3 linked regions of the Pontimicrobium sp. SW4 genome follow. Each later gene encodes a partner of the first gene's protein in a complex. Links are inferred from orthologs where the notes say so. Each region holds a gene or a part of one and is shown in the gene's direction. Other genes may lie near its edges. The genes, in order: accD, ABGB03_RS09500 and accB.

Region 1 (10,637 bases):
ACTTATTGGCAAAAGAATATGGTGTTCCTGTAATTTTGCATACCGATCACTGTGCTAAAAAACTTTTACCATGGATTGATGGACTTCTTAACGCAAGTGAACAGTATTTTACAGAAACTGGTAAGCCTCTTTATAGTTCACACATGATTGACCTATCGGAAGAACCTATTGAAGAAAACATAGAAATATGTAAACAATATCTTCAACGTATGAGTAAAATGGGAATGACGCTAGAAATTGAATTGGGTATTACTGGAGGAGAAGAAGATGGTGTTGACAATACAGATGTTGACGATTCTAAACTTTACACACAACCAGAAGAAGTAGCTTACGCTTACGAAGAATTAAGTAAAGTTAGTGACCAATTTACAATAGCAGCTGCTTTTGGTAATGTACACGGTGTTTACAAACCTGGAAATGTAAAATTAACACCAAAAATCTTGAAAAATTCTCAAGAGTTTGTATCTAAAAAATATAATCTTGGTCATAACCATATTGATTTTGTATTTCATGGTGGTTCAGGTTCAACCGTTGAAGAAATAAGAGAAGCTATTGGTTACGGCGTTATAAAAATGAACATTGACACAGACATGCAATATGCTTTTATGTGTGGTATTCGTGACTATTTTAAAACTAATGAAGCATATTTACAATCACAAATTGGAAATCCTGATGGCGATGATGTTCCTAACAAGAAATATTACGACCCAAGAAAATGGCTGCGTGAAGCAGAAAATAGCTTTGTTGAACGTTTAAAGAAAGCTTTTGAAGATTTAAATAATGTAAATACATTATAAAATTTATGTAGTTTTGCATTCTAACTAACTTATAAAATTGGATGAGTAAAATGGCTTGGTTTAAACGTAAGGATAAAGGAATACAAACACCTACAGAAGCAAAGAAAGATACTCCTAAAGGACTATGGTATAAATCTCCTACTGGAAAAGTGATTGATACCGAAGAATTAGAAAAAAACTATTATGTAAGTCCGGAAGATGGTTATCACGTTAAAATTGGTAGTAAAGAATATTTTGAAATCCTTTTTGACGATAATAAATTTAAGGAACTAGATGAGAAACTAGAATCTAAAGATCCTCTAAAGTTTGTCGATAACAAAAAGTACACAGACCGTTTAAAAGCTGCCAAAGAAAAAACAAATCTTAAAGACGCTGTACGTACAGCTGTTGGAAAATCTAAAGGAAAAGATCTTGTTATTGCCTGCATGGATTTTAGTTTTATTGGTGGCTCTATGGGAAGTGTTGTTGGTGAAAAAATAGCACGTGCTGCAGATTATGCTTTAAAAAAGAAATTACCTTTCATGATTATTTCTAAATCTGGTGGAGCCCGTATGATGGAAGCGGTTTTATCATTAATGCAGTTAGCAAAAACTTCAGCTAAATTAGCACAATTAGCAGATGCCAAAATACCTTACATTTCTTTATGTACAGATCCAACAACAGGAGGAACAACTGCATCATTCGCTATGTTAGGTGATATTAACATTAGTGAACCAGGAGCTTTAATTGGGTTTGCTGGACCTCGTGTTGTAAGAGATACTACAGGAAAAGAATTACCTGAGGGTTTTCAAACAGCTGAGTTTTTACAAGAACATGGCTTTTTAGATTTTATATCTCATAGAAAAGATTTAAAAAATAAAATAAACTTATATATTGATTTAATTACAAATCAACCTTTAAGAGCATAAAAGAAAAGCGAGCCAATTGGCTCGCTTTTCTTTTACAATCACATAATCAAAACCTACTTATCTAAGTGTAATGTTTCTTACGGTGCCATCTTCAAAAGTAAAGGTAGCTTGATTATCACAATCGCCATCTCCATAATCGAAAATACCTGCAAAATTTGTACGCTCTACATTCACAGAACCACTCACAAAAAATCTACATACAACTTCTCTTCTTAATGGATTTGTTACTTCGTACGAATGTGTATTTCCATTTCTAAAAGTAGACATCCAGTTTCCAGTAACTTCAAATACATTATCACTCCACACACCGCTTCCATGTCCTTCTATCCATTCTCGAGTTTTTGTTCCAGTTCTTGAAGCTTCAATTCCATCTGGCCAAACAACTGTTATATCAACGGTTTTAGTAAATTGAGGGTTACCATTATCATTAGAACGCTCTTTTAAGATTGTTTTACCTCCAATAATGTTTTTATCATTAAAGTAGAAATCTTCAAGGTTTTTTGTTATTAAAATCTCTCTAGCTTCAAGGTTCCTAGTATAGGAGATTATCATTTTACCTTTTAGTATATTTCCTCTTATCTCACAGCCTTCAGTTCCAAAATCTATAGTTAACTCTCTATAGTTTTGTTGAGCAACTACAGTAATTGTCACACAATCTGGAAGTGTAAAAAATTCATTACCATTGGTAGTTCTAGTTCTACCAGAAGTATCCTCGTTTACTTCTTGATCTTCATAGGCATCAATAGCAATATCATCCATCGTCTCTAATGCTACATCAATTTCAACAGATAAAGCCACCTCATTAGAGTCTAAATTCTTTTCAAAATTATCAATAGGCTCATTCTCACTACAGCCAAAAAAGACTAGAGATAAACCTAACGATACCATTAACATTTGTCTTGTTACATTTAATTTTTTCATCATTGCAAATTTTAAGTTAATATATGTTAAGACTTTCTTAAAATGAAATAGTTTAATTTCTCTATAACTCCCTAATACCAAATATTCCTTTTTAATAAGTAAAAACAGTATTAAATAAATTGTAAATCCCTATTTTTTACTATCTTTGCGGCTTGAATACGAAAACCGTAATCAAGTACATAAAAATCATTTACAATAATATTAGCATGTATTTAACAAAAGAAGCAAAAGAGAAACTCTTTAAAAAGCATGGTAAAGATGCAAAAAACACAGGTTCTGCTGAAGGGCAAATTGCATTATTTACACACAGAATTAACCACTTAACAGAACACTTAAAAAATAATCGTAAAGATTTTAACACTGAGCGTTCTCTAGTAAAATTAGTAGGTAAGCGACGTGCTTTACTAGATTATTTAACTAAAAAAGATATTTTAAGATATCGTGCCATAGTTAAAGAATTAGGATTAAGAAAATAATTTAAAAGAGGCTTTTACGCCTCTTTTTTGTTTTTAATATAACTCGAGCGCAAGAGTTTAAACTGCGCATTGAAGAAGCTAATTACAGTTTTTCATTGGTCAAGACATTATTATGTCATTTACAACAACTACAACAACACAACGACCATTGTTTAACCTGTTTTCCGACGCTTAAATTGTCGGTAACTAGAATTAAAAAAATTTATGATTCCACAAGTTTTTAGAGAGGTCATTGACCTAGGAGACGGTAGAGAAATTTCTATCGAAACCGGAAAATTAGCAAAACAAGCGCATGGTAGCGTTGTTGTGCAATCTGGAAAATGTATGTTATTATGTACAGTTGTTTCCAATTACAAACAAAGTCCAGTAGACTTTTTACCACTTACAGTAGATTATAGAGAAAAATTTGCTGCTGCAGGACGTTACCCTGGAGGTTTCTTTAAAAGAGAAGCAAGACCAAGTGATGGTGAAGTATTAACCATGCGTTTAGTAGATCGCGTTTTACGTCCGTTATTCCCAAAAGATTATCATTCTGAAACTCAGGTGATGATTCAATTAATGTCTCATGATGATGATGTAATGCCAGATGCTATGGCAGGATTAGCGGCTTCTGCTGCGATTCAATTATCAGATTTCCCTTTTGAGTGCCCAATCTCTGAAGCAAGAGTTGGTCGAATTAATGGAGAATTTATCATTAACCCAACTTTTGCACAATTAGCAGAATCTGACATCGATATGATGATTGGAGCTTCAGCTGATTCTGTGATGATGGTTGAAGGTGAAATGGATGAAATTTCAGAAGAAGAAATGGCTGAAGCCATAAAATTTGCTCACGAAGCAATTAAAGTTCAGTGCGCTGCTCAAGTAAGACTAGCTGAAGCATTTGGGAAAAAAGAAACTCGTGAATATGAGCCTGAAAGAGAAGATGAAGATTTAGCAAAGAAAATACATGATTTAGCTTATGATAAAGTGTATACCATTGCAAAAGCTGGATCTGCTAAACATGAAAGAAGTGCTGCATTCGAGGTTATTAAAGAAGAAATTAAAGCAACTTTTACTGAAGAAGAGTTAGAAGATTTTGGTGACTTAGTTTCTAAATATTATTACAAAGCTGAAAAAGCTGCAATTAGAGATTTAACCTTAAATGAAGGCTTACGTTTAGATGGTAGAAAAACTGATGAAATTAGACCAATTTGGTGTGAGATTGACTATTTACCATCAACTCACGGTTCAGCAATTTTTACTCGAGGAGAAACACAAGCATTAGCCACTGTAACTTTAGGAACATCAAGAGATGCTAATCAAATAGATATGCCATCTCAGGAAGGCGAAGAGCGTTTCTATTTACACTATAACTTCCCTCCTTTTTCAACTGGTGAAGCGAGGCCAATTCGTGGAACTTCGCGTAGAGAAGTTGGACATGGTAACTTAGCACAACGCGCGTTAAAAGGAATGGTTCCTGACGATTGTCCTTATACGGTTCGTATCGTTTCAGAAGTATTAGAATCTAACGGTTCATCTTCTATGGCAACAGTTTGTTCTGGTACAATGGCATTGATGGATGCTGGTGTGCAAATGAAAAAACCTGTTTCTGGTATAGCTATGGGATTAATTTCTGATGCGGATTCAGGAAAATATGCTGTTTTATCTGATATTTTAGGAGATGAAGATCACTTAGGAGATATGGATTTTAAAGTAACTGGTACTGCTGATGGTATTACCGCTTGCCAAATGGATATTAAAGTAAAAGGTTTATCTTACGAAATCTTAGTAAATGCACTAAAGCAAGCTCGTGATGGTCGTTTACATATCCTAGAGAAATTGACCGATACTATTGCTACACCTAATGCAGATGTTAAAGGTCATGCTCCTAAAATGATAACAAGACGTATTCCTAATGAATTTATTGGTGCCTTAATTGGTCCTGGTGGGAAAGTAATACAAGAGATGCAAAAAGAAACTGGAACCACTATTGTAATTAATGAGGATCCAGTAACTGAAGAAGGTATCGTAGAAATTTTAGGTGTTGGCAATGAAGGTATTGATGCAGTAATGGCAAAAATAGACGCTATACTATTTAAGCCTGAAGTTGGTAGCATTTATGAAGTAAAAGTAATCAAGATGCTAGATTTTGGTGCTGTTGTAGAATATACGGAAGCTCCAGGCAACGAAGTATTATTACACGTAAGTGAATTAGCTTGGGAACGTACAGAAAATGTATCTGATGTTGTAAACATGGGAGATGTATTTGATGTGAAGTACTTTGGAGTAGATTCTAGAACTCGTAAAGAGAAAGTATCTCGTAAAGCAATTTTGCCAAAACCTGAAGGTTATGTCGCTAGACCACCAAGAGATGATAAACGTTCAGGTGGACGTGATAATAACAGAGGAAGAGATAATCGTGGACGTGATAACCGTCGTGATGACCGCAAGCCTAGAGAAGATAAGAAAGAAGAATAACCCTTCTATCTACTATAACTTTAAAACCTCTCAATTAATTTTGAGAGGTTTTTTTAGTTTAAAGAATATGATAAAACATTAAAGCATCAACAAAATTTGTAAATCCAATAAATTTCGTTATATTATAAGCTATGACATTCAACGACAAAGAAGAATATTCAGATTTTTTAGAAACCTCGGTAAATTACTTACAAAATTTAGGCTATCAAAACATCAAAGCAGATATGAAGGGCTATGAAACACCTAAATCATATCATAAAAAAGGAAGTGATATTACAATAACGCCAGATATTGTAGCCGAAAAAGAAGGTAGAAAGCATATATTCGATATTAGTTTAAAAACCTCAAAAACCAATTTATTGAAATCAAAATGGTTATTTCTAAATACATTAAGTGCTATAAAATCTCATCATTTTAGGTTAATTACTACTCGTGGTCATTACAAATTTACTGACGAAATGCTTAGCGATATTAATTTAACAGATAAAAAATTAATTAAAATTTAATATTTTTTGTAACATTTAAGTAACATTTCACGTATAACTATATGACAAGAGTATTAATCCCAATAAATAAAACAGAAGACCTTTAGATGAGACAACTTAAAATTACGAAGCAGGTTACCAATAGAGAAACTGCATCGTTAGATAAATACCTACAAGAGATTGGAAAAGTTGACTTAATTACAGCAGACGAAGAAGTAGAATTAGCACAACGTATTAAAGCAGGAGATCAAATTGCTTTAGAAAAATTAACTAAAGCTAACTTACGTTTTGTTGTTTCTGTAGCTAAGCAATATCAAAATCAAGGACTTACTTTACCAGATTTAATTAATGAAGGTAATTTAGGACTTATAAAAGCTGCTCAACGATTTGATGAAACCAGAGGTTTCAAATTTATATCGTACGCAGTATGGTGGATTCGTCAATCGATTCTTCAAGCATTAGCTGAACAATCACGAATTGTACGTTTGCCACTTAACAAAATTGGTTCTATTAATAAAATTAATAAAACCTATGCATTCTTAGAGCAGTCTCACGAACGCCCGCCAAGTGCTGAAGAAATTGCTAAAGAATTAGACATGACAATTAACGACGTAAAAGAGTCAATGAAAAACTCTGGACGTCATGTATCAATGGATGCTCCTTTAGTAGAAGGGGAAGATTCTAACCTATACGATGTACTTCGTAGTGGTGAATCTCCAAATCCAGATAGAGATTTATTACACGAATCGTTACGTACAGAGATTGAAAGAGCTCTGGAAACATTAACTCCTCGTGAAGCAGATGTAATTCGTTTATACTTTGGCTTAGGTAATCAACATCCAATGACTTTAGAAGAAATTGGTGAGACTTTTGACCTAACTAGAGAACGTGTTCGTCAAATTAAAGAAAAGGCAATACGTAGATTAAAACATACTTCTCGTAGTAAAATTTTAAAAACTTACTTAGGATAGTTATATTTATATCCTAATAAACGCAACAAACAGTTACATAACTGTTCGTTTTTTGATTGATGAAAGAACCCAGAGCTGATTACTCTGGGTTCACTTTTTTATTATTTAAAAGTAAAATCTCTAAAAATTTAAGTATGCCGCATACACTATGTTATGTTAGTAGCGCTAAAAACTTATTATCTAATCTAGATATAGAACATTTATTTCGCGTTAATAAAAGAAACAATACGGAGCTCAATATTTCAGGTATCTTAGTATATAATCATGGTAATTTTCTTCAAATATTAGAAGGAGACGAGCAAATGGTTAATATGATTTTTAAAAAAATTAGCCAAGATCAAAGACATACTAACATCATAAAATTAATCGACACAACTATTGAAGAACGTATATTTGTCGACTATGTTTCTGGGTTTGTCATTGTTGAAAACTCTAAAACTCTAGATCAATTAAAGAAATATTTAAAATGGATAAAGAAAGCTGAGCTTAACTCTGTTGACAAAATCATCAATATCGTCGAGAACTTTATTGCAAAAAAATAAAATAAACCTATAATTAAATTATTTTTGTCAAAACAAAATAATCACTAAATACAATGTCTTCAAAATTAATAGCACCTTCAATCTTAGCAGCAGATTTTGCAAACCTACAGTATGATATAGAAATGGTTAACAATAGTGAAGCTGATTGGTTTCATATTGATATCATGGATGGTGTTTTTGTACCAAATATTTCTTTTGGAATGCCTGTTTTAGATGCTATTTCAAAGCATGCAAAAAAAACCATTGATGTACATTTAATGATTGTAGATCCTGATCGTTATATTAAAACATTTGCAGAATTAGGAAGCAATATACTTACCGTACACTACGAAGCATGCACACATTTACATAGAACACTTCAAGCCATAAAAGCTGAAGGAATGAAAGCTGGTGTCGCTCTAAATCCGCATACGAATGTGAATCTTTTAGAAGATACAATTAATGACATTGATCTTGTTTGCTTAATGAGTGTTAATCCAGGTTTTGGAGGCCAAAGCTTTATTGAAAACACTTACAGTAAAGTTGAACAATTAAAAGAATTAATTATACGAAAAGGCGCTTCAACTTTAATTGAAATAGATGGAGGAGTAACCAATAAAAATGCTAAAGCACTTGTAGATGCTGGCGCAGATGTTTTGGTAGCTGGCAGCTATGTATTTAAAAGTTCTAATCAAATAGAAACGATTAAAGACTTAAAAGCTTTAGCAAATTCTTAATAGAGAAAATCTACTCATCAAACTGTGCCAACAAATAGTTAATTAAATCAGTAGTTGTTACTATACCTACCAACTTATTATTATCTACAACTGGTATTGCATGAAACTCTTTTTTTGCTAAAATTTCCGCAACTTCCTTAATGGTCGTTTTTGATGTTACGCTTATTAAGTTTTTGGCCATAACTTGTTCTATAGTAAACATATTATAAACTATAGCATCAACATAATCTTCTGTTTCATCTACTGCATCAGCAAAACTGATGCGTAGCAAATCTGTAAGGCTTAACATTCCTTTTATGCTTTTTCCACTAACAACTGGAATATGTCTAATATGATTTTGTTTGAATAAACGCTCAGCTGTTTCTAAATTATCAGATGTATTTAATGTAATGACATTTTTAGTCATTATTGCCGAAATTGGTGTTCCTCTTTTCATGTCTCAGGTTTTAAATTCAACATTAAAGTTAACCAAGAACAGTCAGTTAAATTATGATAAAAGTCATACCTAAAACAAATAAAAGTTATTATTTAATACTTAGCGTAACCGAAGTTTAGCATTTGCTTTACTTTACTATATATTTTTGGAAACTGGTTTTTAAACTCAATTGGAGACTCAAAAAAATACTCAATTAACACAGCAACAAACTCAAATTGATTGGTATAAGCATACTCTCTAAAATATCTAGAAGAAATTAACCTGTCTCTCATGGATTTACTATTAGACAAAAGTTCTGTTAATTCTTTAAATGAATCTTTAAATATTGTTGAGCTAACATCACGCTCCTTAATACTATTTAAATGAATAGCATGTGCAAATTCATGAATACCTAAATTTAAATTATCATCACCTATGTTGTATCCATATTCAAAATCTTTCCATGAAAATACTAAAGATTTTAATTTAGGGTTAAATTCTCCTTTATGATAATCATCATTCGTTTTAGAATAAAAGGGTTTTGGATAAACAAATATCTTATCTATTAAGCCAATATAAAAATCTCTAAAACCAAAAGTAAGCATAACTGCTGTTGAAGAAATTAAAACTTTAATTTCATCATTTATTATTAAATCGTCTCTTCCAATAAAAGTTTTATCTTCTATAAAACAAGCTACTCTATGCTCAAAAAAACCTTGCTCTCTTTTAGATAATCTCCTATAAAATGAAAAATTTCTTAATGTTGATTTTTGAGATGGTGAAAGTTTTTTTAATTTAAAATAAACATGATTGTAAAGCGGCTTTTTATTGCGCATTACATAAACCATTTCTATCATTCTAAATCCGAAATAAAAAATCATAATAGAAAGAGCCAATAAAAAGACTGCAATAATACTATTAGTAGGTGAATTTTGAATTATTAAATAGTTAATCATCATCCTGCAAAATAAAACAAATAAATAATTAATCGTTCCATTATTTTATATAAAAGACATCAAAGCATTGACTAATAATATTTTACAAATACATTAATAATTTTCATTGAATTTTTATACACATTATTCATGTAAAATAATGGCAACATAAATTATTTAGTACGCAACCTATTCAATAAGACCTCATCTATAAATAAAAACAAATAACGCTATGAAAAAAACAATTAACTTATTTTTAATTATCACCTTACTTATTTTTACTGTATCATGTGATGATTTTTCTACAGATTTGAATGTAGATAACTTAGAAAATCCAAATGATGACATTTTAACATCTGATCCTGTTGCTTTATCAGCTACAGCAGATGGGTTAACAAGAAACCTGTTTATGACTTCTCACAGTACAAATTCTCCGGCAGCAGCATTTGCTACAATGGCAGATATCACTAGTTGCTCTTGGGGTAACTTTGGTATGAGAGATTTATCTAGTGAGCCTAGAGTAGCATTTAACAATTCACCTGCTTACGGTAACAATGTAACAAATTCATATTTTAATTCTCTATATTCAATTCTATCTGATGCAAATACATTAGCATTAGCCGTTGAAAATGGTACTGAGTTTGATGATCCAAATAAAATAATGACAATTGCAAGGTTTGGACAAGCTTCTGCTATTGCGCAATTAGCTTTAGTTTTTGATCAAGTATGGTTATCTGATGAAACTGGTGTTGTAGCTGGAACTGGTCTTGAAGGTGCTTCAGACTATGCTACAGCTATGACCTTTGCTTTAGAAAAGTTAGACGATGCGATATCTATTGCTTCTGTTAATGGAATTACTTTTGATGAAGCTATCATCCCTGGTGGTGCTGGTGTAAATGCTGTTAAATACATGAACAGTCTTGGTGCTCGTTGGCTAGTTAGTAATGTTAGAAATAGTGCCCAAAAAGCTACTATAGATTGGGATAGAGTTTTAGATTATACTCAAGATGG
Region 2 (10,727 bases), 1.5 Mb from region 1 along the record:
AAACGTTGCCAAAAGCATATTATTTTTTAATGGTTAAATTAATTTATAAAAAAAAGGTTCTTTTAAATTAATAGAAGAACCTTTTTTAAATATTTTGTCAATTACTATTTTCTGGCAATTACTGCTTTTACTTTTTTAATAATAGCTGCACTATCAAGACCATATTTTTCCATAAGTTGAGCAGGAGTTCCTGACTCTCCAAAAGTATCGTTAGTAGCTACAAATTCCTGTGGTGTAGGATTGTTTAGAGTTAAAACACGCGATACGCTTTCACCCAACCCTCCAAGGTAGTTGTGCTCCTCGGCAGTAACAATACATCCAGTTTTAGCAACTGAATTTAATATAGCTTCTTCATCTAAAGGTTTAATAGTATGTATATTAATTACTTCGGCAGATATACCTTGTTCATGCAAAGCTTTTGAAGCTTCAAGCGCTTCCCAAACCAAATGCCCTGTTGCAACGATAGTTACATCATTACCATCAGTCATTTTAATAGCTTTGCCTATTTCAAATTTTTGATTTTCAGGAGTAAAGATTGGAACAGATGGTCTTCCAAAACGTAAGTATACAGGGCCATTATGTTCAGCTATAGCAAGAGTTGCTGCTTTTGTTTGGTTGTAATCACAAGGGTTAATAACAACCATTCCTGGTAACATTTTCATTAATCCAATGTCTTCAAGTATTTGGTGTGTTGCTCCATCTTCTCCCAAAGTTAAGCCAGCATGTGAAGCACAAATCTTTACATTTTTTCCTGAATAAGCAATGGATTGACGAATTTGATCATAAACACGACCTGTTGAGAAGTTTGCAAAAGTTCCAGTAAATGGAATTTTTCCGCCTATGGTTAATCCTGCAGCAATTCCCATCATATTCGCTTCTGCAATTCCAATTTGGAAAAAACGTTCAGGATTCTCTTCAATAAATTTATCCATTTTTAACGACCCAATTAAATCGGCACATAGAGCCACAACGTTTGGGTTTGTTCTTCCTAATTCAGCTAAACCAGCTCCAAAACCAGAGCGTGTATCTTTTTTTTCTGTATATGTATAAGTTTTCATTTTCGAGTTTATTGAATTAGTAATCTCCTAAGGTTTCAGGATTTTGGTTTAATGCTGATGCTAACTGCTCATCATTTGGTGCTTTACCATGCCATGCATGTGTATACATCATAAAATCAACACCATTACCCATCATGGTTTCTAATAATACGCAAACTGGTTTTCCTTGCCCTGTTTTAGATTTTGCTTCAGCCATTCCTTTTAAAATAGCATCAATATCATTTCCTTCTTTTATCTCCACAACTATCCAATCAAAAGCTTGAAATTTAGCCTTTACATCTCCCATAGCTAATACATCGTCAGTAGCGCCATCAATCTGCTTACCATTTAAATCAATAGTAGCAATTAAATTATCAACTTTTTTAGCTGAAGCATACATAATGGCTTCCCAGTTTTGACCTTCTTGCAACTCACCATCACCATGTAAACTATATACTAAATGATTATCGTTGTTTAGTTTTTTTGCTTGGGCAGCACCAATAGCGACGGACATTCCTTGACCTAAAGAACCAGAAGCAATTCTAATTCCTGGTAACCCTTCATGCGTTGTTGGGTGACCTTGTAATCTAGAATTAATAAGTCTAAAAGTGTTTAGTTCTTCAACTGGGAAATAACCAGATCTAGCTAAAACACTATAATAAACTGGTGATATATGACCGTTTGAAAGGAAGAAAAGGTCTTCACCAATTCCGTCCATATCAAATCCTTCATTTCTATCCATGATTTCATTATAGAGTGTTACAAAAAATTCAGCACATCCAAGAGAACCTCCTGGGTGTCCAGAATTTACCTTATGTACCATCCTCAAAATATCTCTACGAACCTGTACGGTTAAATCCTTTAAATGTTGTGTATTTGGCATGTTAAGTTAGTTACTTTTTAAGGCGCAAAAATAGGTGTTTAATGAGTTTAAAAAAAGCGAAATGGTTTCATTGTTAAAAAGCCATTGCTATTGTTAATAAGTTAATTTAATAACAAATATATCTGTTAGAAATTTGAGTTAATTATCTTTGCTCGTTGTTAAATGAAACGCATGATTTTTAAATTAGAAGGAAAAGATTCTCTGAGTAAAGCAAGAGCTGGAAGGATTACAACAGATCACGGTGTTATTGAAACACCAATTTTTATGCCTGTTGGTACAGTGGCATCGGTTAAAGGTGTGCATCAAAGAGAACTGAAGGATGATATTAATCCTGATATTATATTAGGAAACACCTATCATTTATATCTAAGACCTCAAACATCTATTTTAGAGAAAGCGGGAGGCTTACACAAGTTTATGAATTGGGACAGAAATATTTTAACTGACTCGGGTGGTTATCAAGTGTATTCGCTTTCTAATAATAGAAAAATTAAAGAAGAAGGCGTTAAATTTAAGAGCCATATAGATGGTAGTTACCATACATTTACACCTGAAAATGTTATGGAAATTCAGCGAACAATAGGCGCGGATATTATTATGGCTTTTGATGAGTGTACACCATACCCCTGTGATTATAATTATGCTAAGCGTTCTATGCACATGACACATCGTTGGTTAGATAGATGTATTAATCATTTAGAGAAAGTACCTTATAAGTATGGCTATAGTCAAGCATTTTTTCCAATTGTACAAGGCAGTACATATAAAGATTTAAGAATGCAGTCTGCTGAATATATTGCAAACTCTGGAGCTGTAGGAAACGCCATTGGAGGCTTATCGGTTGGGGAGCCTGCAGAAGAAATGTATGCAATGACCGATGTTGTTTGTAGTATACTTCCAGAAGATAAACCACGTTATTTAATGGGAGTTGGAACACCAATTAATATTTTAGAAAATATTGCTTTAGGTGTCGATATGTTTGATTGTGTTATGCCAACTCGAAATGCCAGAAACGGGATGCTTTTTACAGCACATGGCACTATTAATATTAAAAACAAAAAGTGGGAAGACGATTTTTCGCCTGTCGATGATATGGGAATAACATTTGTAGATACAGATTATACTAAGGCTTATTTAAAGCACCTTTTTAGTGTTAATGAAAGACTAGGTGCGCAAATAGCAACCATACATAACCTAGGATTTTATTTATGGTTGGTGCGTGAAGCCAGAAAACATATATTAGCAGGAGATTTTAGAGAATGGAAAGACAAAATGGTAAAACAAATGGATAAACGTCTGTAGTTAAGTGAAAATACTAGATTGGTACATATTAAAGCGCTACTTAGTAACATTTTTAATGATGTTGCTCTTGTTTATTCCTATTGGAATTACGGTGCATTTGTCTGAAAAAATTGATAAGATACTTGCAAATAATGTTCCTTTTCCTGAAGTAGCTCAATATTTTTTAGATTTCACAATCTATTTTGCTAACCTTTTATTTCCCTTGTTTCTTTTTTTATCAGTAATATTTTTTACATCTAAACTTGCAAATAATACAGAGGTTATAGCCTTTTTAAGTTCGGGTGTTTCTTTTACTAGGTTTTTAAGGCCTTATATTATTGGAGGAATAATAGTAGCTCTTTTTGCTTTAATTTTAGGAATGTATTTAGCACCTAAAGCTAGTAGTGGATACAATGAGTTTATTTATAAATACTTAAGTGGGAATAAAAAAGCTGTTGATGAAGACCAACTTTATAGGCAGATTAATGAGAATGATGTTATTTATGTACAATCTTTTGATGTAAAAAATAATGCTGGGAAGCTATTTACCTTAGAGCATTTTGAAGAAAATAAACTTGTTTATAAAATTGAGGCAAATAGTATTAGATATATTAAAAGAGATAGTACCTATAGAATGAATCAATACGTAAAAAGAATTATTGGAGAAAATGACGATGAAATAATTCAAAAACGAAGGTTAGATACTCTATTTGCATTTGATTTAGAAGATTTAATGCCAGTAAAGTATATAGCAGAAACACTTAGTTATGGTGAACTTACTTCATTTATAGAAAAAGAAGAATCCCGTGGTTCATCTAATATAGGAAGGTATAAAGTGGTACTTTACAAAAAGTGGAGTTTACCAGTCTCAATTTTTATTCTTACCATTATTGCTGTTGCAGTGTCTTCCAAAAAGAGAAGAGGAGGTATGGGAGTAAACTTGGCATTTGGAATCTTTATAGCCATGATTTACGTGTTCTTCGATAAGGTTTTTGGTGTTATGGCAGAACAATCTAACTTCTCTCCAGCCATAGCAGTGTGGTTTCCTAATATACTTTTTGGTATTTTAGCGATCTATCTACTATATAATGCTAAGCGATAAACTAAAAAATTATTTACACCTTCACTTACTTGTTTTTATAGCTGGCTTCACAGCAATTTTAGGAGAACTTATTTCGATTGGCTCTATTCCTTTAGTGTGGTTTAGAATGCTAATCGCTACAGTTTTAATGGTTATTTATATAAAGTTTAGAAAAATTAAACTAACTCTCGATTTTAAAACCATTTTCAAATTCTTTTTAGCAGGAATCATTATTGCTTTACATTGGATTACATTTTTCGAATCTATTGAGCAATCAAATATTTCAATTGCCTTAGCAATGTTTTCAACAGGCGCTTTTTTTGCATCATTTATTGAACCTCTTTTTTTTAAAAGAAGAATTATCTGGTACGAAATAGTATTTGGAGTTATGGTTATTATTGGTGTTTGGCTAATCACTAAAACAGAAATAAGATATACTAATGGAATAATACTTGGAATAATTTCCGCTTTTTTATCCACACTATTTGCTGTTATTAATGGACAATTTGTTAAGCGCTATAGTGCTTCGGTGATTTCGTTTTATGAATTTTTTAGTGGTGTTTTATTTATATCTCTGTTTATTATACTTTTTGGAGATGGATTTAGTTTTGAATTCTTTAATTTAAGTAATTCAGATTGGTTCTACCTTATTATTCTTGGGTCAATATGTACAGCTTATGCTTTTATGGCTGCTGTATATATAATGAAGCACATTAGGCCATACACACTAGTGCTTACCTATAATTTAGAACCAATTTACGGAATAGTATTGGCAATTATTTTATTCCCAATTAAAGAAAAAATGAGTTTAGAATTCTATGTTGGAGCGACCATCATCATTAGTGTTGTCATACTCAATGGAATACTAAAAAACTCTAAGTCATTAAAAAGTAACCTTACTACATAAGCTAAGCCAATTAAAGTTTTTATATTTGTAAGCTAACTAACAAACTTAAATTTCTGTGGAATATTTAGAATTTGAGCTCCCAATTAAGGAGTTGGAAGAACAACTACAAAAGTGCCAACTCATAGGAGAGGAGAGTGATGTTGATGTTACTGAAACGTGTAAGCAAATTGAAAAAAAATTAGCTGAAGCAAAAAAAGACATTTATAAAAACCTTTCTGCTTGGCAACGTGTTCAATTATCTAGACATCCAAACAGACCTTATACTTTAGATTATATTAAAGCTATATGTGGTGATACATATTTAGAATTGCATGGAGATAGAAATGTAAAAGACGATAAGGCAATGGTTGGTGGACTAGGTAAAATTGGTAATCAAACCTTTATGTTTATTGGGCAACAAAAGGGATACAATACCAAAACGAGACAATATAGAAACTTTGGTATGGCTAACCCTGAAGGTTATAGAAAAGCTCTTAGATTAATGAAATCTGCTGAAAAATTCGGAATTCCTGTAGTAACGTTTATTGATACTCCTGGAGCTTATCCTGGACTTGAAGCCGAAGAACGTGGGCAAGGAGAAGCTATTGCTAGAAATATTTTGGAAATGACACGTTTAAAAGTGCCTATTATGTGTATAGTTATTGGAGAGGGTGCTTCAGGTGGTGCTTTGGGAATAGGTGTTGGCGATAAAATTTTAATGCTTGAAAATACTTGGTATTCGGTAATTTCTCCCGAAAACTGTTCTTCAATTCTGTGGAGAAGTTGGGAATTTAAAGAGCAAGCTGCTGAAGCTTTAAAATTAACAGCTAAAGACGGAAAGCGTCTAAAAGTGATAGATGAAATTATTAAAGAACCGCTAGGTGGTGCTCATAAAGATAGAGAATCAACATTTGTTGCTGTTCGTGATGCTATTGTAAAATCGTATGATGAGTTTAAAAACTTATCACCAAAAGATTTAGTAAAACAACGCATGGATAAGTATTCTCAAATGGGTGTTTATAAAGACTAATCCCTTACAAATCATATAATAATCTAAATCCGAAGTTTATCACTTCGGATTTTTTATCGCTATTAACAATATTTAAAACTTATTAACAGTTAAAATGTTGACTTGTAGTGAACAATGTTGTAACTTATATAGCTCAATAAGCCCACAATTTGGTTACTTTCGTTTTAGTAAATAAATTGAATAATTAATCCAAAAATGAGTGTTTCGCAAACCTCAAAGTAATAGAAATACTAATGAAACAACCTAATCAACTTCAAGGCTATAAAGTAGATAAAAGCACTTTAATAAGCTTAGAAAAAGGTAAAATCCCTCCACAAGCCCTCGATTTAGAGGAAGTTGTTTTAGGAGCAATGATGATTGATAAGAAAGGTGTTGATGAGGTTATCGACATTTTAAGTTCTGATGCTTTTTACAAAGAAGCGCATCAATATATTTTTGAAGCCATTTTTAAATTATTTGAAAATAGCGAACCTATAGATTTGTTAACAGTATCTAGTCAGCTTAAAAAAGATAGTAGACTAGAAATGGTTGGAGGTGATTTTTACTTAATTTCTCTAACACAAAAGGTATCATCTTCTGCACATATTGAATTTCACGCGCGTATTATTTTACAGAAATTCATTCAACGTAGTTTAATAAAAATTTCAAGTGAAATTATTGAAGAATCTTATGATGAGACTAAAGATGTATTCGATCTTTTAGATAAAGCTGAATCTAAGCTTTATGAAGTTACTCAGGGAAATATCAAAAAATCTTCCGAAACCGCTCAAGAATTAGTAATTCAAGCCAAAAAGAAGATTGAAGAAATTTCTAACAAAGAAGGGTTAAGTGGTATTCCATCTGGTTTTGATAAATTAGATAAACTAACTTCTGGTTGGCAAGAGAGCGACTTAATCATTGTAGCAGCGCGTCCAGGTATGGGTAAAACGGCATTAACGCTTACTATGGCGAGAAATATTGCTGTAAATCAAAATATTCCAGTTGCTTTTTTCTCGTTAGAGATGGCATCAGTACAATTAATAACAAGATTAATTTCATCTGAAACTGGATTGTCTTCGGAAAAATTAAGAACAGGTCGTCTTGAAAAACACGAATGGGAACAGCTTAATGTAAAGGTAAAAGCATTAGAAAAAGCACCTTTGTTTATTGATGATACTCCATCATTATCTATTTTCGATCTTCGGGCCAAAGCAAGACGTTTATCGTCACAACATGGTATAAAGTTGATCGTGATTGATTACTTGCAGTTGATGACAGGAGGAGGCTCACATGGAGGAAATAGAGAACAAGAAATATCGATGATTTCTCGTAATCTAAAAGCATTGGCAAAAGAATTAAGTATTCCAGTGATTGCTTTGTCTCAGTTATCGCGTGCGGTTGAAACTCGTGGAGGAAGCAAAAGACCATTACTATCTGACCTTCGTGAGTCTGGTGCTATTGAGCAAGATGCAGATATTGTTTCGTTTATTTACCGCCCAGAGTATTATAAAATTGATGAATGGGATGATGAAGAGCGTACTCCAACCGATGGACAAGCAGAATTTATTGTAGCAAAGCATAGAAATGGTGGTTTAGATAATATTCGATTAAAGTTTATTGGTCACTTAGGTAAGTTCGATAACTTAGATGACTTCGATTCGCCTTTTGGCACTGAGTTTCATTCTAAAATGAATGCTGCTGCGAATGACGATACTTTTAAGGCAGATGATTTTAAACAAAATCCTAATGACGCATTTGGACTTAGTGAAGAAGATAATGATGTGCCGTTTTAGGTGATTAAACTAAAATTGTCTTAAATCTTTTAGCTCAGAATATTTTTTAAGTATCTTTCCATTATGAAATGAGCCATTTCTGAATGTTTAGACTAACTATATTCATTATTGGCGAATTACATTTGACCAAATAGTCAAATAAAATTGTACAAATGAAAAAGATAGTTGCCTCATTATTTTTCCTATTTATGGTTGCAAATTCTTATGCATCCTATATTCTTATCCCAATGGATGCCGAAGGACAAAGAAATCATTTAAAAGCTTATGGAATTACTTTTTGGACACTTGAAAAGCAGCAAAAAGTAAAATGGCTACTTAATTATAAAGGCGGCTCATTTCTATTGCCAGATTTTGAAGAAATAAGAAAAGAATGCCAAATTAGAGGTGTGTCTTTTGAAGTGATTAGTGATTCTAAAGCTGAAAGTATTTTACAGGAAATTAGTAGTCCTAGTCAAAACATGGAAGCCGTTGTGTTAGAAAAAGCACCAAAAATTGCAGTATATACACCTTATGGAAAACAACCTTGGGACGATGCTGTAACTATGGTGTTAACGTATGCTGAAATTCCTTACGATACAATTTATGATGAGGAAGTATTAAATGATGCACTAGTATTATACGATTGGTTGCATTTACATCACGAAGATTTTACAGGACAGTACGGAAAGTTTTACAGAAGTTATAGAAGCGCACCTTGGTATATAAATGAAAAAAAGGCAGCTGAAGAATTAGCGACTAGGTTAGGCTATAGCAAAGTTTCTGAAGCTAAGTTAGATGTCGCTCTAAAAATTAGAGACTATGTAGTTGGTGGAGGCTTTATGTTTGCAATGTGTAGTGCAACGGATAGTTTTGATATCGCCTTATCAGCCGAAGGAATTGATATTTGTGAACCTATGTTTGATGGTGATGGGAGTGATGCAAATTATCAGAATAAAATAGATTATAATAAGACTTTTGCGTTTACTGATTATATTTTAGAACGTAGCCCAAATGTATATGAATTCTCATCTATAGATATGTCTCAAAAAAGACGTATTCCAAAAACAACCGATTATTTTTCATTGATGGAATTTTCTGCTAAATGGGATCCAATTCCAACAATGCTAAATCAAAACCATACTGCTTTGGTTAAAGGATTTATGGGACAAACAACATCTTTTACAAGAGATGAGATAAAATCCAAAGTGTTGGTGCTTGGTGAAAATAAAACCAATGGAGAAGCCAAATATATTCATGGTATTAAAGGAAAAGGCTTTTTTACATTCTATGGAGGACATGACCCTGAAGACTATACACATAGAGTAGGAGACCCTAAAACCGAATTAGATTTACATCCTACCTCACCAGGATATAGACTCATTTTAAACAATGTGTTGTTTCCTGCTGCTAGAAAGAAAAAGCAGAAAACTTAAATTAAACCGATTCCTAGGGCAATTGATACTATAATTAGAAATACTGCGACAAATTTTTGAATAAACTTCAAAGTTACTTTCTTTAATAACTTATGCCCAAAAAAAGCGCCAGCAATTGCTGAAAGTGTTGCGCTAACAATTAAAGGTATATTTTCGTATAAGCCAGACTCTAACATTCTTGTTGAATACATAGAGATTCTAGTAAAATCTACTAAGCAAGAAATAACAACAGCTGTACCAATAAATGCTTCTTTAGTTAGACCAGCTTTAATAAGAAATGCTGTTCTAAGTACACCTTGATGTCCAGAAAGTCCTCCAAAAAAACCGCTTAAAAACCCTCCAAAAGGCAATTGTTTTTTGGTGAATTGTAACTTATCAAAAAAAGGTAATAACTCAATGACAGAGAATACGATTAACAGTAGTGAAATAACCAATTTAACTGGAGTGATTTCAAAAGATTTGTTACCAATTTGATAAGTATAAATTGTAGGTAGGTCGGTAATATTCAAAAGCATCCAAGCACCAATAAATGCTGCAATAATGGCTGGAATTCCAAATCGTATTAGTACACTTTTGTTGGCTTTGTTACCAACAAGAATCAATTTAAAGACATTATTAAAAAAATGAACAACTCCAGTTAATGCTATTGCTAGTTCTATTGGAAAGAATAGTGCAAAAACAGGCATTAAGATTGTACCTAGTCCAAATCCAGAAAAAAAAGTTAGAATAGCCGTTAAAAAAGCTACAAGGCAAATTACAAAATAGTCCACTATTCCATTTTAATGAGTCCCTATAATACAACCACAGGTTTCTCTAGTAAAACTTTGACTTTCTTCATGCCAAGGAAAAGCAGCATTATATTTACTATTTTCCCAATAGAATTTACCTCTAGTATTTTCATGATTTCCAATTTCGTTCATGGTTTCAGTATCGTATAAACGTCCATTAACCATTGTATAAAGAATACTTTCGGTGTTTCTAATATTCTCCAATGGATTTTTATCCAATACAATTAAATCGGCAAGCTTTCCGACTTCTAAAGAGCCTATATCGTTTCCAGCGCCAATATATTCTGCACCATTAAGTGTTGCAGCTCTTAAAGCTTCCATATTGGTCATTCCGCCTTGTTGTAACATCCAAAGCTCCCAATGAGCTCCTAAGCCTTGCAGCTGTCCATGAGCACCAAGATTTACTTTAACACCAACATCTGTCAACGCTTTTGCAATTTTTGAAGTTTGAATATGCCCATTTTCATACTCTTCTTGAGGCACCATAACACGATGTCTTGAACGCGCATCTACAATCCCTCTAGGTATATACTTTAACAATTTTTTATTTTCCCAAA
Region 3 (10,858 bases), 2.6 Mb from region 1 along the record:
TTGATAACTGGCTTTTTTTCATACATTTACATCAAAATGATTCAAAAAACAATATGAAAATTGCCCAAATCTTATTTGTTTTTGTTAATGCAACATATGCCTATCAAGGACCTCCACCCCCGCCTCCTTCAGGACCTCCACCCCCAGGGTTACCTATAGATGATGCAATTATTTTTGTTTTTGTTTTGGCTCTTTTATATGGAGTAATTAAGTGCCTCAATTTCATTAAATCAAAACCTAAGAGTTAAGAGTTCACATTTTTTGAAGCTTACTTACATACTTTCCTATTACATCAAATTCTAAGTTAACAATAGAGCCTTTTTTAAGGTTATTAAAATTTGTATGCTTGTAAGTATAAGGGATTATTGCAACACTAAATGTATCTTTTTTAGAGTCAATAACCGTAAGACTTACTCCATTAATTGTTATCGAACCTTTTTCAATAGTAAGATTTCCTAATGAAGAGTCATATTTAAAAGTATATTCCCAACTTCCGTTAAGTTCTATTGCTTTTGTACATGTTGCGATTTGATCTACATGTCCTTGAACAATATGACCATCTAGCCTATCACCAAGTTTCATAGCCCTTTCAAGATTTACTTTATCATTAATTTTTAAGGCTCCAATGTTAGACTTATCGATTGTTTCTTTAATCGCAGTTACAGTATATTCATCATCGTTTAAATTTACAACAGTTAAACAAACACCATTATGAGCGACACTTTGGTCGATTTTTAGCTCATGGGTTATATTACTTTTAATAGTGATATCAATATTTTCTTTATCTTTTATCAAGTCTCTAACTATTCCAAGATCTTCTATAATACCAGTAAACATATAACGGTTTTATTTAGTTAAATTTGTACCATCAAAATTACAAACAAAAGTCATCATTACTAATGAGAAGCGAGGAAAAAATTTTAGTAGGTATATCCATAGGAGATCTTAATGGGATTGGTGGCGAAATTATTCTTAAAACTTTTGAGGATGATAGAATTCTTGATTTTTGCACACCTATTATTTATGCATCTATTAAAACAATAGCGTTTTTAAAAAATCATTTTAAAAGTGGTATAAATTTTAATAGTATTCATAAACCTGAACAAGCTATACATGGAAAAATAAATGTTTTAAATGTATGGAAGGAAAATGTTGCTATTAATTTTGGCGGTGAAGATATGAAGATAGGTGAGTATGCTATTAAATCTTTTAAAGCAGCTACAAATGATTTAAAAGAAAAAAAAATAGATGTATTGGTTACTGCTCCAATAAATAAACACAATATTCAATCAGAATCTTTCAACTTTCCAGGACATACAGATTACTTATCTAAAGAACTAGCAGGAGAAGGGCTTATGTTTATGGTTACAGACGATTTAAAAGTAGGCCTTCTCACAGATCACGTTCCTGTTAGTCAAGTTTCATCAAAAATCACCAAAGAACTAATCACTTCAAAAATTGAGACAATTAGTAAAACATTAAAAATAGACTTTGGAATAAGGAAACCTAAAATAGCGGTTTTAGGCATTAACCCTCATACTGGAGATAATGGTGTTATTGGAACAGAAGACGATGATATTTTAAAGCCAACATTAATAGATATACGCAAAACAGGAAAATTAGTCTTTGGTCCATATTCGGCTGATAGTTTTTTTGGTTCAAATAGTTATAAGAATTTTGACGCAATCATTGCCGCATACCACGATCAAGGGCTTATTCCTTTTAAAACCCTGTCTTTTGGACAAGGCGTAAATTTTACAGCAGGGCTAAGTGGTGTTCGGACTTCTCCAGACCATGGAACAGCCTATGAAATAGCAGGAAAAGGAGAAGCAGATAATAGTTCTTTTAAAGAAGCATTATATGCTGGGATTCAAATTTTTAAGAATCGTCAAGAGTTCAAAAAAATTAGTAGCAACCCATTAAAAAAGCAAAGACAAAAGATATAAACAAAAAAATGTTTATAACCCTAAATAGGTAAATATAATTTTATATATTTGCACGCTCGAAATAAATGTGAAGATGAAGAAACTGAAAGAGTTTATAATTCAATTTATAGGATTAAAACAAGGAGAACATAATTTCGAGTATAAAATTGAAAATAAGTTCTTTAACCATTTTGAGTACGACGAGTTTAATGATGCAAATCTTGATGTAAAAGTTGTTTTAAATAAAAAAACCACTCTTTTAGAATTGCATTTTATAGTGTCAGGAACAGTTAATATAAACTGTGATTTAACAAACGAACCTTTCGACCAAGTTATTGAAAATGATTTTAATTTGGTTGTAAAGTTTGGGAATGAATACAATGATGAAAATGAGGAGATTTTAATTATACCTCATTCCGAATATGAAGTTGATATTTCGCAATATATATATGAATTAATTGTGTTATCGGTACCATTTAAAAGAGTTCATCCAGGAGTAATAGATGGGACTTTAAATTCAGAAATACTCAATAAACTTGAAGAATTAAGCCCAAAAAGCTTAGATGAAAAAACAGAAAATGAGGATATTGATCCTCGTTGGAATACATTAAAAAAACTATTAACGGATAAATAATTATAGAAAATGGCACATCCTAAAAGAAAAATCTCGAAAACAAGAAGAGATAAGAGAAGAACACATTACAAGGCAACTGTACCACAAATTGCTACGTGTCCTACTACAGGAGAGGCGCACTTATACCATAGAGCTCATTGGCATGAGGGAAAACTTTATTACAGAGGTCAGGTATTAGTAGATAATTCTCAAGAGGAAAATATAGCATAAGCAATATGCACACAAAATAATTAAGCGCTCACTTGTGAGCGTTTTTTTTATGATAAATTTTTTTTGAAGTCAAAAACACCTATTTTGCAGCATTATTTGTTCAAAAAGTGGTATTTTTCATCACTTTTTTGACGTTTTACGTCAATTTTGTGATTTTTTGTTCAAAACTAAACTATAACTATGAGTAAGATCACAGCAGCAATTACAGCTGTTGGCGCATACGTGCCAGAATATGTATTAACCAACCAAATATTGGAAACAATGGTTGATACAAATGATGAATGGATTACAACTAGAACAGGAATTAAGGAGCGAAGAATCCTTAAAGATGAAGGTAAAGGAACTTCTTTTTTAGCTATTAAAGCAGCAGAAGATTTAATAAGCAAAAAAGGAATTGATCCAAAAGATATAGAACTTGTAATAGTTGCAACTGCAACTCCCGATATGAAGGCAGCATCCACAGCTGCTTATACAGCCACACAAATTGGAGCCATAAATGCCTTTTCTTTTGATTTAGAAGCAGCCTGCTCAAGTTTTTTATTTGGAATGTCGACAGCCGCTAAATATATTGAATCAGGAAGATATAAAAATGTATTACTAATAGGCGCAGATAAAAATTCATCATTTATTAATTATGAAGATAGAGCTACTTGCATCATTTTTGGTGATGGAGCAGGAGCTGTATTATTTGAACCGAATGAAGAAAATTTAGGACTTCAAGACGAATACCTTAGAAGTGATGGCTCGGGAAGAGAGTTTTTGCAGGCAACATATGGAGGTTCGTCATATCCTATAACTCAAGAAGCTTTTAATGATGGGAAACACTATGTGTTTCAAGATGGAAAAACGGTATTTAAAAATGCTGTATTTAATATGGCAGATGTAGCAGTAAAAATATTAGAACGCAATAACCTAATAAAAGATGATATTGCATGGTTAGCTGCTCATCAAGCTAATAAACGTATTATTGATGCTACTGCCAATAGAATAGAACTAGACAAAGATAAAGTAATGATGAATATTGAGAAGTATGGCAATACTACATCAGCTACGCTTCCGTTATTATTACACGACTACGAATCGCAACTTAAAAAAGGAGATAATATAATTTTTGCTGCCTTTGGAGGCGGATTTACTTGGGGTTCCATTTATTTGAAATGGGCATATAATTCTTAACAACACTAACTAAACTAAAATAGCTAAATTATGGATTTAAAAGAGATTCAAAACCTAATCAAGTTTGTTGCCAAATCAGGTGCAAGTGAGGTTAAACTTGAAATGGATGATATTAAAATTACCATTAAAACAGGATCAGATTCTGAAACCACAATATTACAGCAAGTTCCAGTTCAAGCGCAAATGACGCAAGCCATTGCTCCAGCTGCAACTTCGGCACCTGTACAAGATGCTCCACAAGCTGTAGCAACAGAAGATAACTCAAAATATATTACAATTAAATCACCAATCATAGGAACTTTCTATAGAAAACCTTCACCAGATAAACCATTATTTGTTGAGGTAGGACAAACTATCGCTGAAGGGGATGTACTTTGCATTATTGAGGCAATGAAACTATTCAATGAGATAGAGTCTGAAGTTTCAGGTAAAATAGTAAAAATATTAGTTGATGATTCTTCTCCAGTAGAATTTGACCAACCATTATTTTTGGTTGACCCATCTTAATTTTAGATTATTAGATCCCTTGATTGTTAGATGTATGCTATTCTAATAATCGAATAATCGAATAATCCAATTGTCTAATTATCTAATTCGAAAAAGATGTTTAAAAAAATATTAGTAGCCAATAGAGGGGAAATAGCACTACGTGTTATTAGAACCTGTAAAGAAATGGGAATTAAAACAGTTGCAGTATATTCTACAGCTGATGCCGAAAGTCTTCACGTAAAGTTTGCAGATGAAGCTGTTTGTATTGGTCCTGCACCAAGTAGCGAGTCTTATTTAAAAATGTCTAATATTATTGCTGCTGCAGAGATTACTAATGCCGATGCAATACACCCTGGATATGGATTCTTATCTGAAAATGCTAAGTTTTCAAAAATTTGTGGTGAACATGATATTAAATTCATTGGTGCATCTCCTGAAATGATTGATAGAATGGGAGACAAAGCAAATGCAAAAGCGACTATGAAAGCTGCTGGAGTACCATGTGTTCCTGGAAGCGAAGGTGTTATAGAAACTTTTGAAGAATGTATTAAAACAGCTGAAGAAACAGGATATCCTGTAATGCTTAAAGCGTCTGCTGGTGGTGGTGGAAAAGGGATGCGTGCTGTATGGAAACCAGAAAACTTGAAAGAAGCTTGGGAGTCTGCAAGGCAAGAGTCTAAAGCAGCTTTTGGTAATGATGATATGTATATGGAAAAGCTCATTGAAGAGCCTAGACATATTGAAATTCAAATTGTTGGAGACTCTAGAGGAGTAGCTTGTCATTTATCAGAAAGAGACTGCTCGATTCAACGACGTCATCAAAAATTAACAGAAGAAGTACCTTCTCCATTTATGACTAATGCTTTGCGTAAAAAAATGGGAGAAGCAGCAGTAAAAGCAGCAGAATACATTAAATACGAAGGAGCAGGAACCGTTGAGTTTCTAGTGGATAAGCATAGAAATTTCTATTTTATGGAAATGAATACACGTATTCAAGTAGAGCACCCAATTACCGAACAGGTAATTGATTTCGATTTGATTCGTGAACAAATATTGGTTGCTGCAGGTGTGCCAATTTCTGGGAAACATTATACGCCTAATTTACATTCAATCGAATGTAGGATTAATGCAGAAGATCCTTTTAATGATTTTAGACCGTCACCAGGAAAAATCACAACACTGCATTCTCCAGGTGGTCATGGAGTCCGCTTAGACACTCACGTATATGCAGGATATTCAATACCGCCAAATTACGATTCGATGATAGCTAAGTTAATTACAACAGCTCAAACCCGTGAAGAAGCAATAAACAAAATGAAGCGTGCTTTAGACGAATTTGTAATTGAAGGTATAAAGACTACAATTCCATTCCATAGACAATTAATGGATCATCCAGATTATTTAGCAGGAAATTATACCACTAAATTCATGGAAGATTTTAAAATGGATGAGCAGTATAAAGATTAAGTAAAAAAAACTCCGAAATTAATTTCGGAGTTTTTTTATGGCTTATTTTTAAGTTGTACATTTATCTCATGACTAAAAAAAGAAAATTAAAAACAAACGAGATGCCTTGGGTATTAATTCCGGGGCTTTAGCTTCCTTTTTCGTTTACTTCAAACTTTAAATTCTTTTTTCAACTTTTAAATTTCTTTTAATGAATAATATTATTGTATTAGGCGCTGGTATGGTGGGCAGTGCCATGGCTATAGATATAGCAAAAACACACAAGGTTACCTTAACAGATGTTAATGTACATGCTTTAGAAAAGGTAAAACAAAAATCTACAGATCTTGATTTTTTATTATTAGATGTAACTGATAAGCAAACCCTTAAATCAATGATTAAAGATTTTGATTTGGTAATTTGCGCAGTTCCTGGATTTCTTGGGTTTGAAACACTTAAAGCTATTATTGAAGCAGAAAAGAATGTTATAGATATTTCTTTTTTCCCTGAAAACTCTTTGGAATTAGATGCTTTAGCTAAAGAAAAGAATGTTACTGCAATTGTAGATTGTGGAGTAGCTCCAGGAATGGATAACGTTATTCTTGGGTATTATAATGAAAAAATGAAGCTCACAGATTTTGAGTGCTTAGTTGGAGGCTTACCAAAAATTAAAAAATGGCCATTTTGTTATAAAGCACCATTTTCTCCAGTAGATGTTATTGAGGAATATACAAGACCAGCTCGTTATGTAGAAAACAGCCAAGTTATTACAAGAGAGGCGTTAACGGATTGCGAATATTTAGAATTTGATAACATTGGAACATTAGAATCTTTTAATTCAGATGGGTTGAGGTCGATAATTTATACCATGTCTCATATTCCTAATATGAAAGAAAAAACCTTACGTTATCCAGGACATGTGGAGTATATTAAAGTACTTAAGGAAAGCGGCTTTTTTAGTGAAGAAGTTATTGAAGTTAATGGCAATAAAGTATCACCATTAGATTTTACAAGTAAAGTATTATTTAACGAGTGGAAACTTGGAGAAACTGAAGAAGAACTTACGGTTATGCGTGTAACAGTTAAAGGCGAAAACGAGAATGGGAAAATAGAAGAGGTTGTGTATAATCTTTATGATGAGTATTGTCCAGATACGCAAACCTCATCTATGTCTAGAAGTACAGGTTATACTGCCACAGCTGCAGCAAATCTATTCTTAGAAGGATTGTTTAGCGAGAAAGGTGTTTTTCCACCAGAGTTAATTGGAAAAAATGAAGTGTGTTTTAACTATTTCTTAAACTATTTAAAAGAACGAGGTGTTGTATATAAAAAAACATCTAGACTGTTAGAATGAATTTGAAGCAAAAGCTATATCGATCTTGTGAAGCTTTTATTGAGAATAGATTTCAAACAATTCAAAAAAGCATAGAAGAATTACAAAATGCACTTCAGTCGGAAACCAAAAGTAGCGCTGGAGACAAACATGAAACTGGAAGAGCCATGTTGCAGCTTGAGAGAGAAAAAGCTGGTCAACAATTAGCTGAAATAAATAAAACAAAAATGGTTTTATCGAAAGTAAGTCTTGATAAAAAATCTACTATTGTTACACTAGGTTCTTTAGTATATACCAACCAATTGAATTATTTCATTTCAATAAGTGCAGGAAATTTAGTAGTTGATCATGAATCTTTTTATGCGATTTCGGCTAATACACCTATTGGTAAATTGCTTATCGGTAAAACAGCAGGAGATAGTATTAATTTTAACAGAAATAGTATTGAAATTAAAAAAATAGAATAACTACCTATTAGTAATTTTAAGGGAAATCTCTTGATCTATTTTAAGCTCGTGAGAAGTTTCAAAAAAAATGGACTTATCATTCAATAATGCTTCAATTAAATAATAATCTCCATTATAATAATTATGTTTTACAGTAGCTTTTATTTTAGAATTATTGACAACTTCTAGTTGATGTGCATACAAAATACCATAAGGCTCTATGGTATTAAATTCACCAAAAAAAGAGGCAACTAAAGGCAAAGGAGGATTACTGTAAAGCTCTTTAGGTGTATCATTAGCAATAAGCTCTCCTTTATGAAGCACAATCATTTTATCGGAGAATGGTAATACATCATTCTTATCATGAGTGGCAACAATACATGTAATATTATTTTCTTTTAAGTGCTTGAATAGATTGCGTCGTAAAGATTGTTTTTTAAAATTATCTATATGACTAAAGGGCTCGTCTAATAAAATAATTTCTGGTTTTAAAGCAATAGCTCTTGCCAATGCTACACGCTGTTTTTGTCCACCACTTAAATATTGAACTTTTACATTTGCGAACTCTTTTAATTCTACAATATCAATAAGAGTGTTGATTCGTTCTTGTTTTTCTTCTGGATAAAAGTTTGACAAGAATTTTCCAATATTTTCTTTTACCGTTATGAAAGGCATTAAATCAAACTCTTGAGTGACATATTTCATAAAAGGGTAGCCAACAACTAAGTTGTGGCTAGGGCCTAAAATGGGCTCATCTTTCCAGTAGATGCTACCTTTACCTAAATCATATTCTCCATGTATCAGTTTTAACAACGTACTTTTACCAGAGCCACTTTCTCCAATAATTGATATGTTTTCACCTGGCAGCGCAGAGAAATTAATGTTTTTTACAACTATATTTTTATGATATCCAAAGGAAATGTTTTGAACCTGAAGCATTAAATGTATTTAGAGGTAAAAATAGTATAAAAAAAGCCATCTAACTTAGATGGCTTTAATATAAAAGTTCAATAAATATATTATTCTTTAATAAATTTTTGAGTATGAGACAATCCATCTTGCATGACTCTAAGGAAATAAGTTCCAGTGCTTAAAGATGACACATTAACAGTGTTATCTTTTCCAAACTTACTATTTAAAACACGCTTTCCTGAAATATCAAAAACGGTATAAATCGCATCGCTTAAGTTATATTTAGTACGAACATATAATGTGCTTTTCGCTGGGTTTGGAAACAACGTTAGATCTTCAGCGAAAGTCTCAGTTTGAGTACTTAGAGTAGATCCTTCAGCCAAAGTAATAGATTGATTTACGCTAACATTATTAATAATATCTACGGTATTAGAGGGCCAATATACTTTAACAGATGTAATATTAGTATCAGTACCGAGACCAAAATGCGTCGTTAAACTATTCATATATCTAAACCCTTCTCCACTTCTAACATCACGTATTTGAGTTCCAGAACTAGTAGTAATTTCTATTCGTGCTCCAATTCCAGCCTTGTTTAGACCATTTCCTACTAACTTTATTTTAAAGTAATTATTAAGGTTTCCATTGTTATAATATATTTTAGAACCACTTGTTACATCCATAAACCCATCATCATTTAAATCACCAATAGCACCTTGAGGTGGCATTCCTGAAGTATATGCAGTAAATGACATATTAGTAGAGTTGCCATCGTTTAGTAAAACATTTCCGTTAGAGAGAATATCTATAAACCCATCGTTATTAAAGTCCACAGGAGCATTATCAATACCTGTGTAAGTGAAGAATCCTAAATTTGTTGTTGCAGTAACATCAGTAAATGTACCATCACCATTATTACGCATCATTTTATGTGATGCTCCACTATAGCCACCAATAAAAACATCCATGTCACCATCATTATCATAATCTCCCCAAGCTCCAGACCAAGTTTGAATAGGATCAGCTAAATTTGCAGCTACAGCAACTTCGGTATAAGAGCCATTTCCGTTATTTCTAAATAATTGGTTTTTTCGTCTCTCTTCTCCACCACCACATTTTGCCAAAAACATATCAATATCGCCATCATTGTCGTAATCTACCCAAACAGAACCATAGTTGCCACCAGATGGATAAATACCTAAACCTTCAGGAACTCCATTTGCATCTGCACCTTGATAGAATTCTAAACCACTGGTTTCATTCATATAATAAATGTTTGGCGCTATATCGTGACAGATAAAAACATCTAAACGACCATCCTCATTAATATCCACAAAGTTTGTACGCTGTGTAAAAATGCCGCTTTTGGTTTCTACAATGGCATAATCGGTTCCACTATTAGTTGCTTTTATAATATTTACTCCAGAACCATTTCCCCAAACAAGATCATTGTATCCATCACCATTATAGTCACCAGCAGCTAAGCTCCATGAAGCACTATAGGGTGCCGAAACTGGGTAATCATGACCTGTAAATCCTCCGCCTGGTACTTGTTCTTGAATATTTATATCATAAACATTACTATCATTTACATTTTTAGCAACGATGGATACAATATCATCTAATCCATCATTGTTCATATCTACAGCACCCCTTAAAGTTCCTCCGCCAGATCTTACTTGCTCATTAAAACTAATAGCTAATACAGGCGCTTCAGTTAGTGTAAAATCAAAAGAAGAAGAATCATACCTGTTATCCCAAGCAATATAATATGTTGTGTTTGCCTGAACGGTAAATTTAACATTAGATAAACGAGCATAAACAGTATAGTTATCATAGTCATCATTACCAATTATACAATTTAAAGAGCCACAAGTTCCATCATATACCTGAACTTTAGTATCCTTTCCGTCATTTCCGGCAATATCTGAAGAAATTTCAACTTGATAATCGTTAGTTGGTGTATAAGCAAACCACTCACCATTACTAGCAATGCTACCAGGAGAACAACCTGGAACTGGTGCAGTACCATCAAAAGAGGTTATTGAGTAGGTTCCCGCGCTTGTTATATGAGTTGCGCTATCAGCTGTTGCACAAGTATTTGAACTACTTTGAGCCTTAATAGCAAAAGGCGCTATGCAAATGATTAAAAAGAGTAATTTTGTTTTCATAATGATTGGGATATTATAATATTTTATTGATTCGTGTTTTCTAATGAGTTAATCCATTGCTCTATAAGCTGAACACCTTCTTTATGTTGAAGGTTTCTTCCCATAATTGGCATTTT

What was found.
Region 2: the proteins of accD (region 1) and ABGB03_RS09500 are in contact, whole or in part, in a solved structure (PDB 8UXZ), measured with the Escherichia coli proteins. The link is inferred for Pontimicrobium sp. SW4 from one-to-one orthologs.
Region 3: the proteins of accD (region 1) and accB are in contact, whole or in part, in a solved structure (PDB 8UXZ), measured with the Escherichia coli proteins. The link is inferred for Pontimicrobium sp. SW4 from one-to-one orthologs.

What each region holds. Positions count from the first base shown.
Region 1 is NZ_CP157199.1:484,574-495,210, reverse strand. The notes cover bases 1-2,776. They hold accD (acetyl-CoA carboxylase, carboxyltransferase subunit beta), read left to right. Parts: upstream 1-847; coding sequence 848-1,705; downstream 1,706-2,776. Other genes in these bases: ABGB03_RS02300 (hypothetical protein), read right to left, coding at 1,763-2,626; fbaA (class II fructose-bisphosphate aldolase), read left to right, coding at 1-797. Outside these bases: rpsO (30S ribosomal protein S15), read left to right, coding at 2,833-3,102; ABGB03_RS02290 (polyribonucleotide nucleotidyltransferase), read left to right, coding at 3,307-5,562; ABGB03_RS02285 (hypothetical protein), read left to right, coding at 5,694-6,068; ABGB03_RS02280 (sigma-70 family RNA polymerase sigma factor), read left to right, coding at 6,155-7,018; ABGB03_RS02275 (BLUF domain-containing protein), read left to right, coding at 7,153-7,560; rpe (ribulose-phosphate 3-epimerase), read left to right, coding at 7,614-8,276; ABGB03_RS02265 (CBS domain-containing protein), read right to left, coding at 8,287-8,712; ABGB03_RS02260 (zinc-dependent peptidase), read right to left, coding at 8,805-9,650; ABGB03_RS02255 (hypothetical protein), read left to right, coding at 9,859-10,637.
Region 2 is NZ_CP157199.1:2,025,366-2,036,092, reverse strand. Bases 4,356-7,221 are described here. They hold ABGB03_RS09500 (acetyl-CoA carboxylase carboxyltransferase subunit alpha), read left to right. Parts: upstream 4,356-5,244; coding sequence 5,245-6,198; downstream 6,199-7,221. Other genes in these bases: dnaB (replicative DNA helicase), read left to right, coding at 6,432-7,221; ABGB03_RS09505 (DMT family transporter), read left to right, coding at 4,356-5,189. Also shown: ABGB03_RS09525 (transketolase family protein), read right to left, coding at 105-1,058; ABGB03_RS09520 (transketolase), read right to left, coding at 1,075-1,920; tRNA guanosine(34) transglycosylase Tgt, read left to right, coding at 2,092-3,222; ABGB03_RS09510 (LptF/LptG family permease), read left to right, coding at 3,227-4,303; more of ABGB03_RS09505, read left to right, coding at 4,290-4,355; more of dnaB, read left to right, coding at 7,222-7,970; ABGB03_RS09490 (asparagine synthetase B), read left to right, coding at 8,198-9,382; ABGB03_RS09485 (sulfite exporter TauE/SafE family protein), read right to left, coding at 9,379-10,152; ABGB03_RS09480 (amidohydrolase family protein), read right to left, coding at 10,162-10,727. UniProt on the Escherichia coli protein: Component of the acetyl coenzyme A carboxylase (ACC) complex. First, biotin carboxylase catalyzes the carboxylation of biotin on its carrier protein (BCCP) and then the CO(2) group is transferred by the carboxyltransferase to acetyl-CoA to form malonyl-CoA.
Region 3 is NZ_CP157199.1:3,136,258-3,147,115, forward strand. What follows is about bases 2,717-5,713. They hold accB (acetyl-CoA carboxylase biotin carboxyl carrier protein), read left to right. Parts: upstream 2,717-3,975; coding sequence 3,976-4,452; downstream 4,453-5,713. Other genes in these bases: rpmF (50S ribosomal protein L32), read left to right, coding at 2,717-2,769; ABGB03_RS14395 (beta-ketoacyl-ACP synthase III), read left to right, coding at 2,950-3,945; accC (acetyl-CoA carboxylase biotin carboxylase subunit), read left to right, coding at 4,549-5,713. Outside these bases: ABGB03_RS14370 (hypothetical protein), read right to left, coding at 104-226; ABGB03_RS14375 (riboflavin synthase), read right to left, coding at 253-837; 4-hydroxythreonine-4-phosphate dehydrogenase PdxA, read left to right, coding at 900-1,946; ABGB03_RS14385 (DUF177 domain-containing protein), read left to right, coding at 2,020-2,559; more of rpmF, read left to right, coding at 2,569-2,716; more of accC, read left to right, coding at 5,714-5,901; ABGB03_RS14410 (saccharopine dehydrogenase C-terminal domain-containing protein), read left to right, coding at 6,092-7,234; ABGB03_RS14415 (3-oxoacyl-ACP synthase), read left to right, coding at 7,231-7,680; ABGB03_RS14420 (ABC transporter ATP-binding protein), read right to left, coding at 7,681-8,598; ABGB03_RS14425 (FG-GAP-like repeat-containing protein), read right to left, coding at 8,679-10,742; ABGB03_RS14430 (hypothetical protein), read right to left, coding at 10,766-10,858. UniProt on the Escherichia coli protein: This protein is a component of the acetyl coenzyme A carboxylase complex; first, biotin carboxylase catalyzes the carboxylation of the carrier protein and then the transcarboxylase transfers the carboxyl group to form malonyl-CoA.